3 regions of the Paenibacillus sp. FSL R5-0713 genome follow, and region 1 is predicted to be linked to each of the others. Evidence: a T-box and tRNA genes for the amino acid it is inferred to sense, from the RefSeq annotation. Region 1 holds a T-box; the other regions hold tRNA genes.

Evidence for each region. The T-box of region 1 lies ahead of tyrS (tyrosine--tRNA ligase). A T-box ahead of a tRNA ligase gene usually reads a tRNA of that ligase, here a tRNA-Tyr.
Region 2: it encodes a tRNA-Tyr, which carries the amino acid that the T-box ahead of tyrS (tyrosine--tRNA ligase) is inferred to sense. The anticodon was not compared.
Region 3: it encodes a tRNA-Tyr, which carries the amino acid that the T-box ahead of tyrS (tyrosine--tRNA ligase) is inferred to sense. The anticodon was not compared.

What each region holds. Positions count from the first base shown of each region.
Region 1 is NZ_CP150229.1:4,028,793-4,035,039, reverse strand. It holds gene MKZ12_RS17865 (YdiU family protein) at 1-33, shown strand, start outside; gene MKZ12_RS17860 (Imm63 family immunity protein) at 106-549, shown strand; gene MKZ12_RS17855 (DUF4375 domain-containing protein) at 570-1,019, shown strand; T-box leader at 1,119-1,346, shown strand; gene tyrS (tyrosine--tRNA ligase) at 1,463-2,725, shown strand; gene MKZ12_RS17845 (YxcD family protein) at 2,882-3,160, opposite strand; gene MKZ12_RS17840 (hypothetical protein) at 3,166-3,669, opposite strand; gene MKZ12_RS17835 (PadR family transcriptional regulator) at 3,768-4,334, opposite strand; gene MKZ12_RS17830 (carbonic anhydrase) at 4,507-5,082, opposite strand; gene MKZ12_RS17825 (carboxypeptidase M32) at 5,435-6,247, shown strand, end outside.
Region 2 is NZ_CP150229.1:5,648,230-5,654,476, forward strand. It holds gene MKZ12_RS25115 (helix-turn-helix domain-containing protein) at 1-791, shown strand, start outside; gene MKZ12_RS25120 (methyltransferase domain-containing protein) at 1,151-2,077, opposite strand; tRNA gene MKZ12_RS25125 (tRNA-Leu) at 2,242-2,320, opposite strand; tRNA gene MKZ12_RS25130 (tRNA-Cys) at 2,327-2,400, opposite strand; tRNA gene MKZ12_RS25135 (tRNA-Gly) at 2,407-2,481, opposite strand; tRNA gene MKZ12_RS25140 (tRNA-Gln) at 2,486-2,560, opposite strand; tRNA gene MKZ12_RS25145 (tRNA-His) at 2,583-2,655, opposite strand; tRNA gene MKZ12_RS25150 (tRNA-Trp) at 2,686-2,759, opposite strand; tRNA gene MKZ12_RS25155 (tRNA-Tyr) at 2,766-2,851, opposite strand; tRNA gene MKZ12_RS25160 (tRNA-Thr) at 2,861-2,936, opposite strand; tRNA gene MKZ12_RS25165 (tRNA-Phe) at 2,957-3,032, opposite strand; tRNA gene MKZ12_RS25170 (tRNA-Asp) at 3,128-3,205, opposite strand; tRNA gene MKZ12_RS25175 (tRNA-Met) at 3,231-3,304, opposite strand; tRNA gene MKZ12_RS25180 (tRNA-Val) at 3,323-3,398, opposite strand; tRNA gene MKZ12_RS25185 (tRNA-Glu) at 3,466-3,537, opposite strand; tRNA gene MKZ12_RS25190 (tRNA-Ser) at 3,547-3,638, opposite strand; tRNA gene MKZ12_RS25195 (tRNA-Asn) at 3,642-3,717, opposite strand; rRNA gene MKZ12_RS25200 (23S ribosomal RNA) at 3,784-6,247, opposite strand, start outside.
Region 3 is NZ_CP150229.1:321,735-327,981, reverse strand. It holds gene iolC (5-dehydro-2-deoxygluconokinase) at 1-537, opposite strand, end outside; gene iolE (myo-inosose-2 dehydratase) at 735-1,637, opposite strand; gene iolD (3D-(3,5/4)-trihydroxycyclohexane-1,2-dione acylhydrolase (decyclizing)) at 1,801-3,666, opposite strand; tRNA gene MKZ12_RS01515 (tRNA-Gly) at 4,040-4,110, opposite strand; tRNA gene MKZ12_RS01510 (tRNA-Pro) at 4,122-4,195, opposite strand; tRNA gene MKZ12_RS01505 (tRNA-Leu) at 4,203-4,281, opposite strand; tRNA gene MKZ12_RS01500 (tRNA-Arg) at 4,299-4,375, opposite strand; tRNA gene MKZ12_RS01495 (tRNA-Gly) at 4,382-4,456, opposite strand; tRNA gene MKZ12_RS01490 (tRNA-Leu) at 4,467-4,547, opposite strand; tRNA gene MKZ12_RS01485 (tRNA-Lys) at 4,554-4,629, opposite strand; tRNA gene MKZ12_RS01480 (tRNA-Tyr) at 4,640-4,725, opposite strand; tRNA gene MKZ12_RS01475 (tRNA-Thr) at 4,735-4,810, opposite strand; tRNA gene MKZ12_RS01470 (tRNA-Phe) at 4,831-4,906, opposite strand; tRNA gene MKZ12_RS01465 (tRNA-Asp) at 5,035-5,112, opposite strand; tRNA gene MKZ12_RS01460 (tRNA-Met) at 5,138-5,211, opposite strand; tRNA gene MKZ12_RS01455 (tRNA-Val) at 5,228-5,303, opposite strand; tRNA gene MKZ12_RS01450 (tRNA-Glu) at 5,426-5,497, opposite strand; tRNA gene MKZ12_RS01445 (tRNA-Asn) at 5,502-5,577, opposite strand; tRNA gene MKZ12_RS01440 (tRNA-Ala) at 5,579-5,654, opposite strand; tRNA gene MKZ12_RS01435 (tRNA-Ile) at 5,689-5,762, opposite strand; rRNA gene rrf (5S ribosomal RNA) at 5,801-5,917, opposite strand; rRNA gene MKZ12_RS01425 (23S ribosomal RNA) at 5,994-6,247, opposite strand, start outside.

The DNA.
Region 1 (6,247 bases):
GATACTTCGTACCAGACTTTTTGTGGGACCTGATTGAACAGTAAGGAAGAAGAGGCTGCCTTTGGCAGCTTTTTCATTTTTTTATTAAAATAGGCAGGTGCATTCATGTCCAACATGTTAAACAAACAACAATTGGCAGACATCCTTATACAGCTTTTAGAGCGAACTTCTTTCCGCAGGGAACAGATGCAGAACTATGTTAACCGCCTGTATGAGACCTTTAAATGGGACGGTGTACCCTATGTGGAGTGTGGAAAAGATATGTATATCGTGCGAATATACGAACGTGGTCTCGTCTCGTTAGAGAAACGAGTAAAACAGCCGGAGGAAGTCATCTATTGGCTGCTGGAGGATATTATTTTCACCGCGACGCATGTAGGGTTGTTGGAAAAACATGGTGTCGATAATAAACAGACGCATTTGAACTATACAGATGAAGTGATGAAGGAACTGAACAGGGGTGTTCAGGAAGCTTTCCAGCAGATCGGTGATCCGTATTTACATTGGTATCAGACGGGTAAACGTCAGGAGTTAGAGAGCTTGGAATAAAGAAAAGTGAGGTGTGTTACGTGAGCGAGCAAGATATCCATGATATTTGGTATGAGTATGCTGTATTATTTGTCGAAAAAAAGAATGAATCTGAACAGGGCTGGGCTTCGTTGAATTCGAACGAGCAGGACATTGCTGCTTTATGGCTGTTAGAGGCGGATGTCTTTAATGCCGGTTTTATACAGTTTTTCTGCAACTGGGGGGAAGAAGTATACCGTTACGCGTTACGGGCATTACATAACATTGGTGCGACTCAAGTAGTGGAGATTATAACCTCGGCATACGGCTGCATTGAGCATCTGAAAGAGGATGAAGGGCTTACTGGATTATGGGACATTCCTAAATTACTGACAAAGGAACAAGAGCACCAGTTAGATGCGCTGGATCAGCAATTTTGGAACAATGAGGATCAGATCGCGGAGAAAGCCTATGGTTATTATCACGGAAAATTGAACATGATGATTATATAATCTGGTTTTAACTAAGCATCCGTTGTTCTGTTTAAGGTTTGCATACTTGGTCTTGCAATGACCGAAACGTTCGGCTATACTTGCTATAAATTGAATACATGAATCACGTTGATAGAGCGCAGTAGCGGCTTTGTCCCTGTTACAGAAAGTCAGGGGTTGATGGAACCTGATACATACAAGGGCTGCGAATTACACTCTGGAGTACTTGGGTAATGCCAAGCGGATGGGCAAACGATATATTGCCAAAAGTGGTATGGATAGCGTGTTAAGGTTATGTGTTATCCATGCAATTTGGGTGGTACCACGGTTATGATAATCGTCCCTGTGTCTAATGAAGACAAGGAGGCGATTTTTTTGTGTCCAAAAAAGCCGTTCCAGCGTGTTATTTCGTAAATTAACGTAGATCATGACTGAATTTTGAGGATAGAAAAGGGGTTATACGAATGAATATTATTGATGAACTACAGTGGCGTGACGCCATTAATCAGCAGACGGATGCTGAGGGATTACGTGAATTGACTGAAACGAAGTCCGTTTCTTTGTACTGCGGTGTTGATCCAACGGGAGATAGCATGCATATTGGACATCTAATTCCCTTCATGATGCTGAAACGTTTTCAATTGGCAGGACATCGTCCAGTCATTTTGATTGGTGGAGCAACAGGTACGATTGGTGATCCGAGTGGTCGACAGGCAGAGCGGTCATTGCAAACGATGGAGCAAGTGCAGGAGAATGTGGATGCACTGACAGCGCAGATGAAGAAGTTGTTTGTAACAGATGGAGATAATCAGGTTCGCATGGTGAACAACTACGATTGGACGCACAAAATCAATGTCATTGAATTTTTGCGTGACTACGGCAAAAACTTTAACCTTAACACAATGCTGGCTAAGGATGTAGTGGCGAGCAGACTGGAAGGCGGCATCTCGTTCACTGAGTTTTCCTACCAGATCCTTCAGTCACTCGACTACCTGCACCTGTTCCAGAACGAAGATGTACAGCTGCAAATCGGCGGTTCCGACCAATGGGGGAATATCACGAGTGGTCTTGATCTGATTCGTAAAAAAGAAGGATCTGAAGCGAAGGCGTACGGTCTGACCATTCCACTTATGCTTAAATCCGATGGAACCAAGTTTGGTAAAACAGCTGGCGGCGCAATCTGGCTTGATCCGAACAAAACAACACCGTTTGAATTCTACCAGTTCTGGGCGAATACAGATGACCGTGATGTGATCAAATACTTGAAATACTTTACCTTCCTGAGCAAAGAAGAAATTGAAGCTTTGGCTGAAAAGGTAGAGACAGAGCCACACAGACGTGAAGCACAGAAAGCACTTGCGGAAGAAATGACAAAATTCGTTCACGGCGAAGAAATGCTTGAACAGGCTAAACGTATTACAGCGGCGCTGTTCAGTGGAGATATCCGTTCCCTGACGGCAGACGAAATCGAGCAGGGCTTCAAGGAAATGCCTACCTTTGAAACGGATGGCGAAGCCAAAAATATTGTGGACTGGCTCGTGGATCTGGGTCTGGAGCCATCCAAGCGCCAGGCGCGTGAGGATGTCACCAAAGGTGCGATTTCCATGAATGGTGAGAAAATCACCGAACTTGAATTCACGGTGTCGGCAGAACACGCCATTGGCGGTAAATTCATCATTATCCGTAAAGGTAAAAAGAATTACAGCCTGGTTAAACTTCAATCGTAGTTTCCAAGAAGTAGAACGTAACACAGACACGTATAGAGACTGCAATAGAGATACAATGAGAGCCACATATACAGGAACAAAAAGACCGTCTTCCATCTCTGTCAGGCGACAGAGCGGAGACGGTCTTTTGTATCACGGGTCATTGCTTGACCTATTTTATTGATTAACAATCGCTGTGATCTCTTCATCCAGATCAAGTCGTACGTTCTCACGGTACGCCCGAATGTTGTATTCGCTGTGCAGGTAACGAAGAATCGCTTCAATCATATTGGACTCTACCAGATATTGACTACGGCCTTGAATCCAAACTTCAGCGGAATAACCTGTATCTTCTTCCCAGCTCAGTTCTACATTCACATCGGTTGGACGTACACCCTTACGTTCTGCCATATGAATACAGATTGCATTCACAATTTCATCCATGCTCAGAACCATAGAGATTAGTACCGTCCGTTTCTGTTACGGTCATCATCACGATCATTGCGGCGGTCATAACGGCCATCCGCTGCAGGTTTACGACGATTTGTAATGGCTCTGAAGAGTGCCATAGCCAGCATAACAATCAACATGATTGCTGCAACGTTCACGAGCAATCCAAGGATGTTACCCAGAGCGCCCATGCCACCGAACAATCCGCCGAACATCATACCCGCAAGACCACCTAGCATCATGCCTTTCATGAATCCGCCGCCACCGCCGAAGAATCCACCACCACGAGTTGCAGCTGCACCAGTACCGGAGTTATTACCGGAATTGGATTGATTCACGTTGCTGTTGGAGTCGGATTTCTTAGGTGTGTTGGTATAACTTTTTGTACCGGATTTGAATCCGCCACCACGTCTTGCATCCGCAGAATCCGGATTTGTTACTCCCACTGTTGCGAATAATAATGTAAAGGCCATAAATACCATCATTAGATGTTTAACTCCGAATTTTTTCTTCATTGTAAAGATCGTAACCCCCCGATTAATTTGTTTGATTCGCCCATAATTGGACCTTACTCAAGTAATACGGTTAACCTACAGGAACGTTTCAAATTTTATTAAATTTCAGAAACGCTTGGACTGGGGTCTTGAATTGCAGCTTGACCATCAAGCAATTGGGTAACCCAATGACACCATTCCAGACCTGTTTGCGCATGCATTAACCCTTTTTGTACCAGGATGTAGCTTCCAAAATCTCGATTGCCTACACGAAGATTATCCAGAGGTATACGTGACTTCAGATCCTCGAAGTACCGTATACGTTCCATAAACCAGCTTTTACGCTCATTCAGAATGCGTCTCATGCTTCCGTCTTCCGCTATGCCAACACACAAAATACGCAAATTAAATTCATCGCGTGTAACCGGTGCGGTAACCGGAGTGATCATCCATTCCAATAGCTTTTCAATGCCTTTTTCCGTAACCGCGTACATTTTCTTATCCGGTTTGTCAGACTGTTGTACCCAGCGGGAGGCCAATAACTCATCGTTTTCCATCTTGGACAGGAGTGGGTAGATCTGGCTGTGTTTTGCCTGCCAATGCGGCTGGATTTTCAGCATTAGATCATAGCCCGATGACTCCTCGCGGGTAAGCAGCCCGAGTAATCCGTAGGAAAGTATGTTCATGCACATGTCTCCTTAATATTAGGGCTGGGTCAGAGAAAACAATTGATTTTGCTTTCTTTGACCGCTTTCATAAAAGTGTACACTGAAACTGTATGGTTTGACAACCTGATCGAGCAACCGCCTTAATTTAGACAAAAAAAGTGCGAACCATAAGGTCCGCACTCCAAACCATTTAGAGAGATGCCTGTTGTCCATACCCTTCAGCGACAACATCAAGCTCACCTGTGGCAGAATCGATAACCATGCCGTGAACGGGTACATTGGGAGGAAGTAATGGATGCTTCTTGATCACTTCCACAGTTCCTTTTACCCCTTCTTCAACACTGTCAAACCCACGCAGCCACTTTTGCAGACGAATGCCGGAATTTTCAAGCGTAGACATGACCTCTTCTGAAACTCCACGTTCTGTCATGTGACCAATCATCGTTTCAGCATGCAGGGAAGCCATACCACATTCTGTATGACCTACCACCAATACCTCATCAGCGCCCAATTCATAGATAGCAACCAATACAGAACGCATAACACTACCAAAAGGTTGAGAGATAATGGCACCTGCGTTTTTGATGATTTTTACATCGCCATTTTTCAGATTCATCGCTTTCGGCAGCAGCTCTACAAGACGGGTATCCATACAAGTGATGATGACCATCTTTTTGGTTGGAAACTTGCTAGCCGTATACTTCTCGTATTCTTTAGTCTCGACAAATGATTTGTTGTAAGCCAAAATCTCTTGAATGTTATTCATGTCCATTGCCTCCTGTTATCCAATACGACGAGCACGGCCACTTGCAATTGATGCAGCTTGTCCTACGCGCCTTTTTGCTTTAATAATGTATCACGGTCAGCAAATGGCATTACTCCAACCTTATAGAGGTTGTTCAAAAAGTCCACTTTTGATTACAAATCATGCCCGAAGGGCATCATCAGCATCGAAGTTGAAATTCATTTCTATCTTCTCGGTAATGAAAACCAGACTTTTGGAACACGTATCTTGAGGAGGATAATGCGATTTGCCTCTGTTAAAAGTTGATTATACGCAATAGGAAAAGTATCATCAATAGGTGAATAAACTTTTTTTGAAGAGGTGAACGATAACAATGGATAAACAAACACAGGAACATTTGGAATCCTTCCGTAATCTGGCTCGTAAAATCAAGAGCTATCATGAAGCCATTGGTTTGCTTCACTGGGATCTGCGCACAGGTGCGCCAAAAAAAGGCGTTCCGACTCGTTCGGAGACGCTGGGTATGTTGTCCACCGAAGCATTCAAGCTGCAAACCTCGGCTGACATGAAAACCTACCTGGATGCATTGACTACTCCAGCAGTATTGGGACAACTCGAAGATATAGATCGTCGTCTGGTTGAAGATTGCAAGAAAGAGTATGATCGCAGTCAATCCGTACCACCTGAGAAAGTGCAAGCCTATACCGTACTCACGGCCAAATCCGAAACTGCTTGGGAAGATGCCAAGCATAACAGTGATTTTGCAGGATTTTCCCCTTATCTGACAGATATCGTTAAGCTCAAACAGGAGTTTATTGATTATTGGGGTGTAAAGGATACGCGTTACGATACGCTGCTTGATATGTACGAACCGGATCTGACCGTTGAAAAAGTGGATGCTGTATTTGCTCGGCTCAAAGCACGTTTGGTGCCTTTGCAAGAGAAAATTAATGCTTCGGACAACCAGCCCAATACAGAGTTCCTGAATCAGTTGTTTGACACCAAACAGCAGGAGAAGTTTAGTCTGTTCATCTTGGAACAAATGGGCTATGACTTTGAAGCTGGACGCTTGGACGAGAGTGTGCATCCTTTTGCAACGGGGCTTAACCCGGGTGATGTGCGGATCACAACACATTATCTGCAGGATGATGTAGCAAGCGCAGTCTTCAGTTCACTGCATGAGGGC
Region 2 (6,247 bases), 1.6 Mb from region 1:
TTCCTCAGGCTTATTTAGAGGCAATGGAGGCACTGAAGCATCGGATGAAGCTGGGCCCAGGTATTATCTTTCAGTATGAGAACATTGATCATTATGCTCCCACTTGCTCCATGACCTACCCAGAATCATTGGAATATTCGTTGATCCAAGCTATTCAAAGTGCGGATGAAGTCCAGGCACCTACTCTTCTGCAACAACTTCTTGAAGTGATCTTTGGTATGGAGTGTTCCCCAGAAGAATATCAGGTGGCTCTTACGAGGCTGCTCACGCATATTTTGCAGATGACTCAGGATTCCGGCATACGTCTCGGGCAGATCTCACAAGGCCGTGGATCGATGTTTCATGAACTTCATCGTTTGCAGTACGCTGCTGAAGTTGAGGAATGGTTTAACCATCAAGTCATCTTGCCCGTCATTCAGGTTTTTAAAGCGAGACAGGTTGCCCAATATCAGCATATATCAGAGAAAATGATTGCCATGATTCATCAAGATTATGATAAGGATCTGACGCTTGAGCAGTGTGCCTTGAAGCTTCACTACAATGCCAACTACTTAAGTAGTGTTTTTCGTAAAGAGACAGGCTGTTCATTTAGTGAATATTTAACCAAGTACCGATTTAACATCGCTAAAAAATGGCTGGACGAAAGTGATCTAACCGTTAAAGATATCGCAGCACGACTTAGGTACAACAATCCGCAAAATTTCATTCGGTCATTTCGTAAATGGGAAGGAATCACCCCCGGTCAGTATCGTGAGCGTAAGCAGAATGCAGAACTATGCAGTAGGAAGTAAACTACGTGTTTCGTTTCGTGTTTCGTGTCTCGTGTCGAGTTTCAGGCTTAGTTTTTACCGTGGTCTCGATATTGGATTTAAGTATTCCTTTAGCCCATATGCAGTTCATTGATTAAGCTTTATAGGCTCAAGGAATCGAGGACTTGGATCAATGCACTTTAAGTTTTAATGAAATTAAAAAAAAGAGAGAGCAACGATCCTGCTCTCTCTTGTAATAACTTACCTTCAAACTTCATCTGTTTCACATATACATCTTCTTGTGTGCCAGCGTGAGGCTTCCTAGCGTCATCTCAGACGTTAGACCACGTTGTTTCTCCCGATTGCTGATTCTCCTTGTACACATAACAAGCCTATACGATTTATCGCTTATCCTTAATATGAACTGTTTTCATGTTTGGCTGTTCAAGTTGGATCAGAATCTTCCCGAACCTTGCTCCACGTGAGAAGGTCACCGTACGATCCTTGTATGTATCTTGGATGTATTTCTCAGCCAGACTAAGAGAATCTTCATCCGATGGTAACTCATACGTATTAAGCAATTCTGGCAGCTTGTCGATAATCTCTTCCACTGGTACTTCAAATGAGTTAACTTCTCTCGTAATGATCATAGTGTATGAATAACCTTTTAAATACAGTAACTGTTGAATATATCCCATATCACCAGCCTTGTATGTAGAAGTTACCCCCAGTACATCCTTAAGTTCATCCATTAATGTGTGTTCCTTCTGTCCAGCCATAGTGCTTATATACACATACTTCCGGGCACAGTTGATTGCCTGCTCGATCGTTTCCCAATCTGACATTGCCGGACACATGGATGCAAATGCAAAGTCATATTTCTTCTCCCAGCCTTTATCCTGAATGGAGATTTCCTCATACCGTTCTTTAACGATTTCGATATTAGATTCAAGAGCTGTAGGTATCGTCTCTTTCATCAGGGAGACAAGCAACTCAGATGGTTCAACTGCAGTCACAATTGCTCCCTTTTCTGCAAAAGGAATGGTGAATATGCCCGAAGCAGCTCCAATGTCCAAAATGGATAATCCCTCGAACTCCACACCTTGATTCTCAATCCAATTCATAATACGCTCAGAACGTTGCTTCCCTTCTTCAGAGAACGACTGTACATGATAATCCCTAGCCCATCGTTCAAATGCTTCTTCTGTATTAAATGGGGCGCTTTTCTTTTTATATTTTGGACTTCTCGGACGATTTTTCCATGCCTCTTCCCATACAGAAAGATTAAATAACAGATCGGTATCCGATACATTTTTTTCATTATTCACTTTGCTTCACTCCCTCTAAATTAAAGACTTTACTTATCTACAATATACTGAATATAATCATACGTCAATGTTTATTAAAGTCCAATATTCTTTACTGTACAAAAATCTGCATAAAATAAAATAGCCCTACACATTGCATAAGCAACATGTAGGGCTATTCAATATACCGGCGAGAGGACTCGAACCTCCACGGTTTCCCACTCGATTTTGAGTCGAGCGCGTCTGCCATTCCGCCACGCCGGCATATACTGGAGGCGCCACCCAGATTCGAACTGGGGATAAAGCTTTTGCAGAGCTGTGCCTTACCACTTGGCTATGGCGCCATATTTTGGAGCGGACGACGGGAATCGAACCCGCGACCCTCGCCTTGGCAAGGCGATGCTCTACCGCTGAGCCACGTCCGCATAATGGCTGGGGATATAGGATTTGAACCTATGCATGACGGAGTCAAAGTCCGTTGCCTTACCGCTTGGCTAATCCCCAATAAAAAATGAAAAAACAAAGGGGCGATCGAGGGGAATTGAACCCCCGAATGCCGGATCCACAAACCGGTGCGTTAACCACTTCGCCACGATCGCCACAAAAGGTTAAATTTCTTAAAAGTTAATTGGCAGGGGCAGCAGGAATTGAACCCACACCAACGGTTTTGGAGACCGTTGTTCTACCTTTAAACTATGCCCCTAAAAACTGGTGGAGGATGATGGATTCGAACCACCGAACCCGTACGGGAGCAGATTTACAGTCTGATGCGTTTGGCCACTTCGCTAATCCTCCAGGATTACATGGTGCCGGCGAGAGGACTTGAACCCCCAACCTACTGATTACAAGTCAGTTGCTCTACCAGTTGAGCTACACCGGCATATTAAATTGTTTTGAAAATGGTGGCTCGGGACGGAATCGAACCGCCGACACGAGGATTTTCAGTCCTCTGCTCTACCGACTGAGCTACCGAGCCATAATAAAGTCTAATCTTAATTCCTTACACTTTATATAGGGCATCAGTGCCATACAGCAGATGTAGTGAACAGTTTGCCTCATGTAAAGATTAAATGGCGGAACCGACGGGATTCGAACCCGCGATCTCCTGCGTGACAGGCAGGCATGTTAGGCCAACTACACCACGGTTCCATAGTACTTTCACAAGGAAAGTTAATTGCGGGGGCAGGATTTGAACCTGCGGCCTTCGGGTTATGAGCCCGACGAGCTACCGGGCTGCTCCACCCCGCGTCGTTATAAAATATAATATGGTGGAGGCTGAGGGGATCGAACCCCCGACCCTCTGCTTGTAAGGCAGATGCTCTCCCAGCTGAGCTAAGCCTCCGAACAACACATTTATGATCATATCACAATCTTGTTGTAAAAATCAACTTCTTTTTTTGAAGTTAATATGACCCGTAGGGGATTCGAACCCCTGTTACCTCCGTGAAAGGGAGGTGTCTTAACCCCTTGACCAACGGGCCTTGTTATTATGGCGGAGAGAGAGGGATTCGAACCCTCGAGACGCTTGTGACGCCTACACGATTTCCAATCGTGCTCCTTCGGCCAGCTCGGACACCTCTCCATATGGCTCCCCGAACAGGGCTCGAACCTGTGACAACTCGATTAACAGTCGAGTGCTCTACCAACTGAGCTATCAGGGAATATGCTTCAGAGATCGTTCTCTGAAAACTAGATTCGAAACGAAACATGCGAATTACAACTTGCTATTGGATAAGCCCTCGACCGATTAGTACTGGTCAGCTCCATGCATTGCTGCACTTCCACCCCCAGCCTATCTACCTCGTCGTCTTCAAGGGGTCTTACATACTGGGAAATCTCATCTTGAGGGGGGCTTCACGCTTAGATGCTTTCAGCGTTTATCCCGTCCGTACATAGCTACCCAGCGGTGCTCCTGGCGGAACAACTGGTACACCAGCGGTACGTCCATCCCGGTCCTCTCGTACTAAGGACAGCTCCTCTCAAATTTCCTACGCCCACGACAGATAGGGACCGAACTGTCTCACGACGTTCTGAACCCAGCTCGCGTACCGCTTTAATGGGCGAACAGCCCAACCCTTGGGACCTACTTCAGCCCCAGGATGCGATGAGCCGACATCGAGGTGCCAAACCTCCCCGTCGATGTGGACTCTTGGGGGAGATAAGCCTGTTATCCCCAGGGTAGCTTTTATCCGTTGAGCGATGGCCCTTCCATGCGGTACCACCGGATCACTAAGCCCGACTTTCGTCCCTGCTCGACTTGTAGGTCTCGCAGTCAAGCTCCCTTATGCCTTTGCACTCTTCGAATGATTTCCAACCATTCTGAGGGAACCTTTGGGCGCCTCCGTTACTCTTTAGGAGGCGACCGCCCCAGTCAAACTGCCCACCTGACACTGTCCCCGCACCGGATTACGGTACCAGGTTAGAACCTAGATACGATCAGGGTGGTATCCCAACGTTGCCTCCACGCAAGCTGGCGCTCACGCTTCAAAGGCTCCCACCTATCCTGTACAGATCGTACCCAAATTCAATATCAAGCTGCAGTAAAGCTCCATGGGGTCTTTCCGTCTTGTCGCGGGTAACCTGCATCTTCACAGGTATTAAAATTTCACCGGATCTCTCGTTGAGACAGCGCCCAAGTCGTTACGCCATTCGTGCGGGTCAGAATTTACCTGACAAGGAATTTCGCTACCTTAGGACCGTTATAGTTACGGCCGCCGTTTACTGGGGCTTCGGTTCACAGCTTCGGATTGCTCCTAACCACTCCCCTTAACCTTCCAGCACCGGGCAGGCGTCAGCCCGTATACTTCGCCTTACGGCTTCGCACAGACCTGTGTTTTTGCTAAACAGTCGCTTGGGCCTTTTCACTGCGGCCCCCTCGTGCTATTCACACTACCGGGGCACCCCTTCTCCCGAAGTTACGGGGTCATTTTGCCGAGTTCCTTAACGAGAGTTCTTCCGCGCGCCTTAGAATACTCTTCTCGCCTACCTGTGTCGGTTTGCGGTACGGGCACCTTCACCTGGCTAGAGGCTTTTCTTGGCAGTGTGAGATCATGACCTTCGCTACTACAATTTTCGCTCCCCATCACAGCTCAGCCTTAATGATGTGCGGATTTGCCTACACATCAGCCTTACTGCTTAGACGGACATCCATCAGTCCGCGTCACTACCCTACTGCGTCCCCCCATTGCTCATAACGGCTTACGGTGGTACAGGAATTTCGACCTGTTGTCCTTCGACTACGCCTTTCGGCCTCGCCTTAGGTCCCGACTTACCCTGAGCGGACGAGCCTTCCTCAGGAACCCTTAGGCTTTCGGCGGATCAGATTCTCACTGATCTTTTCGTTACTCATACCGGCATTCTCACTTGTATAATGTCCAGCGCTCCTTACGGTACACCTTCAACCCTTATACAACGCTCCCCTACCCCTGATGCAAGCATCAAGCCATAGCTTCGGTGGTGTGTTTAGCCCCGTTACATTTTCGGCGCAGAGTCACTCGACCAGTGAGCTATTACGCACTCTTTCAATGGTGGCTGCTTCTAAGCCAACATCCTGGTTGTCTGTGCAACTCCACATCCTTTCCCACTTAACACACACTTGGGGACCTTAGCTGATGGTCTGGGCTGTTTCCCTTTTGACAATGGATCTTAGCACTCACTGTCTGACTCCCGGAAGTAAGTCTATGGCATTCGGAGTTTGACTGAGCTTGGTAACCCTTGCGGGCCCCGCACCCAATCAGTGCTCTACCTCCACGACTCTGTTTTCCGAGGCTAGCCCTAAAGCTATTTCGGGGAGAACCAGCTATCTCCGAGTTCGATTGGAATTTCTCCGCTACCCCCACCTCATCCCCGCACTTTTCAACGTGCGTGGGTTCGGGCCTCCAGTGCGTGTTACCGCACCTTCACCCTGGACAGGGGTAGATCACCCGGTTTCGGGTCTACGTCCACGTACTACATCGCCCTATTCAGACTCGCTTTCGCTGCGGCTCCGGCTCTTCACCTTAACCTTGCACGGGAACGTAACTCGCCGGTTCATTCTACAAAAGGCACGCCATCACCCCTAAAACGGGCTCTGACTTTTTGTAAGCACACGGTTTCAGGTTCTATTTCACTCCCCTTCCGGGGTGCTTTTCACCTTTCCCTCACGGTACTGCTTCACTATCGGTCGCTAGGAAGTATTTAGCCTTGGCAGAT
Region 3 (6,247 bases), 3.1 Mb from region 1:
GCGATAGTCCAGATCAAACACAATAACGGTTCCATGTTTTTTCGCATACGTTAGTGCCTGTAATACGGCTTCACGGGATGGGCTCTGCGCGAGGGCCGTGCCTGAGATTAGCAGCACTTTAGAGTCAGCAATTAACTGTTCCTGCACCTCTTGTGCCCGTAATAACAGATCCGCTACATTGTCCCGGTACATTAAAATACTGCAATCGGTTGGGCTCTTGATTTCGGTAAAAGCAAGCCCTGTCACCGCTCCGGTATCATCCGTGACCACGTTTGATGTGTCGATGCCGTTCTTCTCCAGATAGCTATGGATGAATCGACCCATCTGGTCATTCGCGATCTTACCGATAAAAGCTGTCTCCATACCCAGTCTAGACATGCCTATCGTAATATTGGCCGGCGATCCGCCAACATACTTCGTGAACGTCATCGTCTCTTCCATCGGGCGATTGATCTCATTGGCGTTCAAGTCGATGCACAAGCGACCAATCGCGGTGAAATCCTTCTTCCTGGATACCGGAAAGGATACGTAAGTCATTGCATGTGAGCCCCTTTCTGTGGTGGGATATTACTTGTTGCATATGGATATCTAGACTAGTTACTCATTCCATTGGTGAGGACTCGTAAACATCTAGAATAGGTCAGGTTTATTTTCCAATTGGAACGTTATACTCTTGCTAACCTTCTTCCTTTTCACTTCATGAGTATGGTCCTCTCCCCATCGCTACTTCTGTATTAGCTGTGTTGGTATAAGGACTCCATATAGCTCAAGGATCGCTTGGCATACTCATACGGGTTATGAATCGCAGGGTCCTGCTCTCCTTCAAGCATCGCCCAACCATCGTACCCTCGTGTGATCAGTTCTTGCAGAATTGGCTCAAAATCAATGCATCCATCCCCTGGTACGGTGAACACGCCTCTGCGAATACAACCGACAAAGTCAGACTGCTCCGCGCGTGCTTCATCCAGCACATGAGGGCGGATATCTTTCAGATGGATATAGGCAATCCGATCATAATGTTTGCGCAGCAGTTCCAGCGGATTGGCTCCGCCATAGTAGGCATGACCTGTATCATAGAGCAGATATACGAGAGACGGGTCCGTCAACTCCATCAGTCGATCAATCTCATCCGGTTGCTCGACCACTGTGCCTCCATGATGATGGTACGTAAGCTTCAACCCGTGTTCATGGGCGATAGCTCCTGCCTCGTTCAACCCTTCAGCAAGAATATGCCATTCCGATTCGCTGAGTCTAAGCACTTCTTTTTCATGCGGAGTTCGTCTTGGATCAAAATGAAGTGACCCACCTACCTCTGCCGTACTGATCACCTTACTGCCCATAGATTGAAGAAATTCCGCATGTCTGCGATAACTGTCCAGCTCCGACTGACGATATGCCGGGTCGGAGAACAGTACGGATTTCCACTGAGAGATCAGCTTGATATTCCTTTTGCTCAATTCCTCACGCAGTATAGCGGGATCAGTTGGATATTTACGTCCCATCTCTGTACCTGTCAGCCCAAGGCGCTGAATGTCATCCAGAATCTGCGCACACGTTGTCGTATCACCATGCTCTTTCACATCTTCACCGACCCAATTGATCGGATGTATCCCAAGCTGGAATGGCAGCTTGCTCATTGCTCCACGTCTCCTTTGTCGTTCAGCATGTATGGTTCACTTGGAATGCAGTGCTCTTAGTTTCAATATATAGATAAATACGTCCACCGATTTATACCGTGAGGAGTACAAATAATGCTTTATTTTAGAAAAATGCTCTGAAAAAATGCTCTATTAAATCAGATTAAATAAGTCTTGCTTTGGCTCGGTTGGCTTGCATGGTGTGATGAGCATGAACTACCTTTTCTTCGGCAGATACTTCTGGCACTCCTACATTCCACCAAGACTCGTATCCACTTGCGTTGGTTCCAGGCACGACCGGAATCTCAATCAACGTACTCACCGTTTCGTTCTTCGCATCTCGAAGTGCCTGTTCCAGCTGTTCTGCTGTCTCCGCTCTATAGGATTTGGCTCCCATGCTTCGGGCATGTGCAGCAAAGTCTATTGGCATGTAATCCCCGGTTAGTCGTCCACTCTCGGATTCCCGATAACGGAACTCATTGCCGAAACCGTCACTACCATGTTCTCGCTGCAAATTATGAATACACTGGAATCCATTGTTGTTGAATAATAGAACGGTCATCTTCTTCTGTTCCTGCAAGCTGGTCACAAACTCTGAATGCAACATCAGATAACTGCCATCACCGACCATGGCGTATACTTCACGATCTGGCTCGGCAAGTGCTGCTCCGAACGCTCCACTCACCTCGTACCCCATGCAGGAGAATCCATACTCCATGTGATACGTCTTTGGTTCAGCCGCACGCCACAGACGATGCAGGTCTCCTGGCAGACTGCCTGCCGCACACACAATAACGGAAGATGGATCAATGGTCCGATTAACTATGCCAACTGCCGTGGTCTGTGCCAGCCCTGCTTCATGCTGTGCTCCATACAGCCGATCTACTTCTGCATTCCACTCAGTACGGAGATCAGCGATTTCGGATGCGCCATATGCACTACGGTATTGTCTTTCCTGCAATTCCTTCTGCAAAGCATGCAATCCTTCGCGTGCATCTGCCAGAATGGCTTCTCCGCCTAACTTGGCGGCGTCCATACCGTTCAGGTTGATGTTGATGAATGAAGCTTCCGGATGCTGAAAAGCAGAGCGGGACGCCGTCGTAAAATCGGAGAAACGAGTACCGACGCCGATCACCACATCCGCTTCTCTCGCCAGCCTGTTAGCTGCCAGAGAGCCGGTAACCCCGATGGCCCCCACATTCAGTGGGTGGTCCCAAGAGACTGCGCTCTTGCCCGCCTGCGTCTCGGCGATCGGAATGCCAAATGCCTCGGCGAACTCCACGAGTTGAACGGACGCCTCAGAGTACAACACACCGCCGCCTGCAACGAGAAGCGGCTTTCTGCCACGGGCAATCTGCTCCGTTGCCCGTTCAATCGCTGCTTGGACCGGGGGGCGACGGTCCAGATAATGCACTTTGCGGGCAAAGAATGATTCCGGGTAATCGTACGCTTCTGCCTGTACGTCCTGCGGCAGTGCGAGTGTTACCGCTCCTGTCTCTGCTGGATCAGTTAGTACACGCATGGCCTGTGTAGCAGCAATCATCAACTGTTCGGGACGAACAATACGATCCCAATACTTGCTTACGGCTTTGAATGGATCAGTGGCTGAGATCGTGTAATCACTGCTCACTTCCAACTGCTGAAGTACCGGGTCCGGTTCCCGCGTAGCAAAGTTATCTCCAGGCAGCAATAAAACCGGAATCCGGTTCACCGTTGCGGTAGCTGCCGCTGTAATCATATTTAAAGCACCAGGTCCAATGGATGTTGTACATGCATAGATCTGTCTACGGTTCTTCTGCTTGGCATAGGCTGCTGCCGTATGCACCATACCTTGTTCGTTCTTGCCTTGCATATACCTCAGGCTTCCCGGACTGCGCTCCAGCGCTTCTCCAATGCCTGTTACGTTGCCATGTCCAAAAATACCGATGATTCCCTTCACGAACTTGGTTTCCACCCCGTCAACCGAGATATATTGCTGATCCAGATATCGAAGCAGTGCCTGAGCCATCGTTAATCTAATTGTATTCATGAATTTGATCGCCTTCCTTTCCTTTACGGGTTAAGCGCTTAATCTAAGTTAAGTTTAAGCGCCTTACCCCTAAAGGTTAAGCGCTTAATTGATATGGTATTACAGGTTAATGATTTACGCAAGCTATTTTTGTAAGCGTTTTTATAAATATGATACAGAAAAAATATTCAAGTGTTCGAAGATGCACTAAACCTCTTCATTGGAACACTTCAAGAATTACTAAGAACAGGTCTAAAAATGTGGGGAATATATCAAGAGGTCGGGATACATACTCATATCATCTGAAATCTCTGTATATATTCATGATCCATATGCCTATAAATGCAAAAAAAGAAAGAGATGGTATTGACCATCTCTTTCTTTTCAATATGTAAGCGGGTGATGGGAATCGAACCCACGCTATTAGCTTGGAAGGCTAAAGTTCTACCATTGAACTACACCCGCAAATAAAAAAATCGGGATGACACGATTTGAACATGCGACCCCCTGGTCCCAAACCAGGTGCTCTACCAAGCTGAGCTACATCCCGTTATCTATACCGGCGAGAGGACTCGAACCTCCACGGTTTCCCACTCGATTTTGAGTCGAGCGCGTCTGCCATTCCGCCACGCCGGCAAAATATGAAGTTATAATGGCGCGCCCTGAGAGATTCGAACTCCCGGCCTTTTGATTCGTAGTCAAACGCTCTATCCAGCTGAGCTAAGGGCGCAAATATTGGAGCGGAAGACGGGAATCGAACCCGCGACCCTCGCCTTGGCAAGGCGATGCTCTACCGCTGAGCCACTTCCGCAAATAAAGAATGCGCGTGGAGGGACTTGAACCCCCACGTCAAAGACGCTAGATCCTAAGTCTAGTGCGTCTGCCAATTCCGCCACACGCGCATATAATGGTGAGTCATGAAGGGCTCGAACCTTCGACACCCTGATTAAAAGTCAGGTGCTCTACCAACTGAGCTAATGACTCATAGAAAAACTGGTGGAGGATGATGGATTCGAACCACCGAACCCGTACGGGAGCAGATTTACAGTCTGATGCGTTTGGCCACTTCGCTAATCCTCCAGGATTACATGGTGCCGGCGAGAGGACTTGAACCCCCAACCTACTGATTACAAGTCAGTTGCTCTACCAGTTGAGCTACACCGGCGTATTACATGGTGTGAAAAATGGTGGCTCGGGACGGAATCGAACCGCCGACACGAGGATTTTCAGTCCTCTGCTCTACCGACTGAGCTACCGAGCCTCATAAAATTAAAATGGCGGAACCGACGGGATACTCTCACTTCGTTCGAGACTGCGAAGCTTATGCTCTCGAAGTGAATGCTCCGACGAACCCAAAAACGGATTCTCATCCCTGAAGCATATATAAAATGGCGGAACCGACGGGATTCGAACCCGCGATCTCCTGCGTGACAGGCAGGCATGTTAGGCCAACTACACCACGGTTCCATAATACTTTCTCAAGGAAAGTGAATTGCGGGGGCAGGATTTGAACCTGCGGCCTTCGGGTTATGAGCCCGACGAGCTACCGGGCTGCTCCACCCCGCGTCGTTAAAAGATAATATGGTGGAGGCTGAGGGGATCGAACCCCCGACCCTCTGCTTGTAAGGCAGATGCTCTCCCAGCTGAGCTAAGCCTCCATAATATGACCCGTAGGGGATACTCTCACTTCGTTCGAGACTGCGAAGCAGTTGCTCACGAGGTATATCCTCCGACGAACCTTTGGGATTCTCATCCCTTGTTAAAGCAATAGGTATTGCTATGACCCGTAGGGGATTCGAACCCCTGTTACCTCCGTGAAAGGGAGGTGTCTTAACCCCTTGACCAACGGGCCTTAATGGCTCCCCGAACAGGACTCGAACCTGTGACAACTCGATTAACAGTCGAGTGCTCTACCAACTGAGCTATCAGGGAATGGTGGAGCCAAGCGGGATCGAACCGCTGACCTCCTGCTTGCAAGGCAGGCGCTCTCCCAGCTGAGCTATGGCCCCATACTCTGGTTTGTTTCTTGTAGTGGTCTTGCTATGGGCCCTGGTGGACTCGAACCACCGGCCTCACCCTTATCAGAGGTGCGCTCTAACCAACTGAGCTAAGGGCCCTTATCAATTTTCGAAAAAAAATACCCCAGTGGGGTTTCGCTTGGCGGCGTCCTACTCTCCCAGGACCCTGCGGTCCAAGTACCATCGGCGCTAGAGGGCTTAACGGTCGTGTTCGGGATGGGTACGTGTGGAACCCCTCCGCCATCGCCACCAAACGCATAGCTTACATTTCAGAGTTGTTGTTCTCTGAAAACTAGATTCGAAACGAAAGTATGCGAATTAGACTTGCTATTGGATAAGCCCTCGACCGATTAGTACTGGTCAGCTCCATGCATTGCTGCACTTCCACCCCCAGCCTATCTACCTCGTCGTCTTCAAGGGGTCTTACATACTGGGAAATCTCATCTTGAGGGGGGCTTCACGCTTAGATGCTTTCAGCGTTTATCCCGTCCGTACATAGCTACCCAGCGGTGCTCCTGGCGGAACAACTGGTACACCAGCGGTACGTCCATCCCGGTCCTCTCGTACTAAGGACAGCTCCTCTC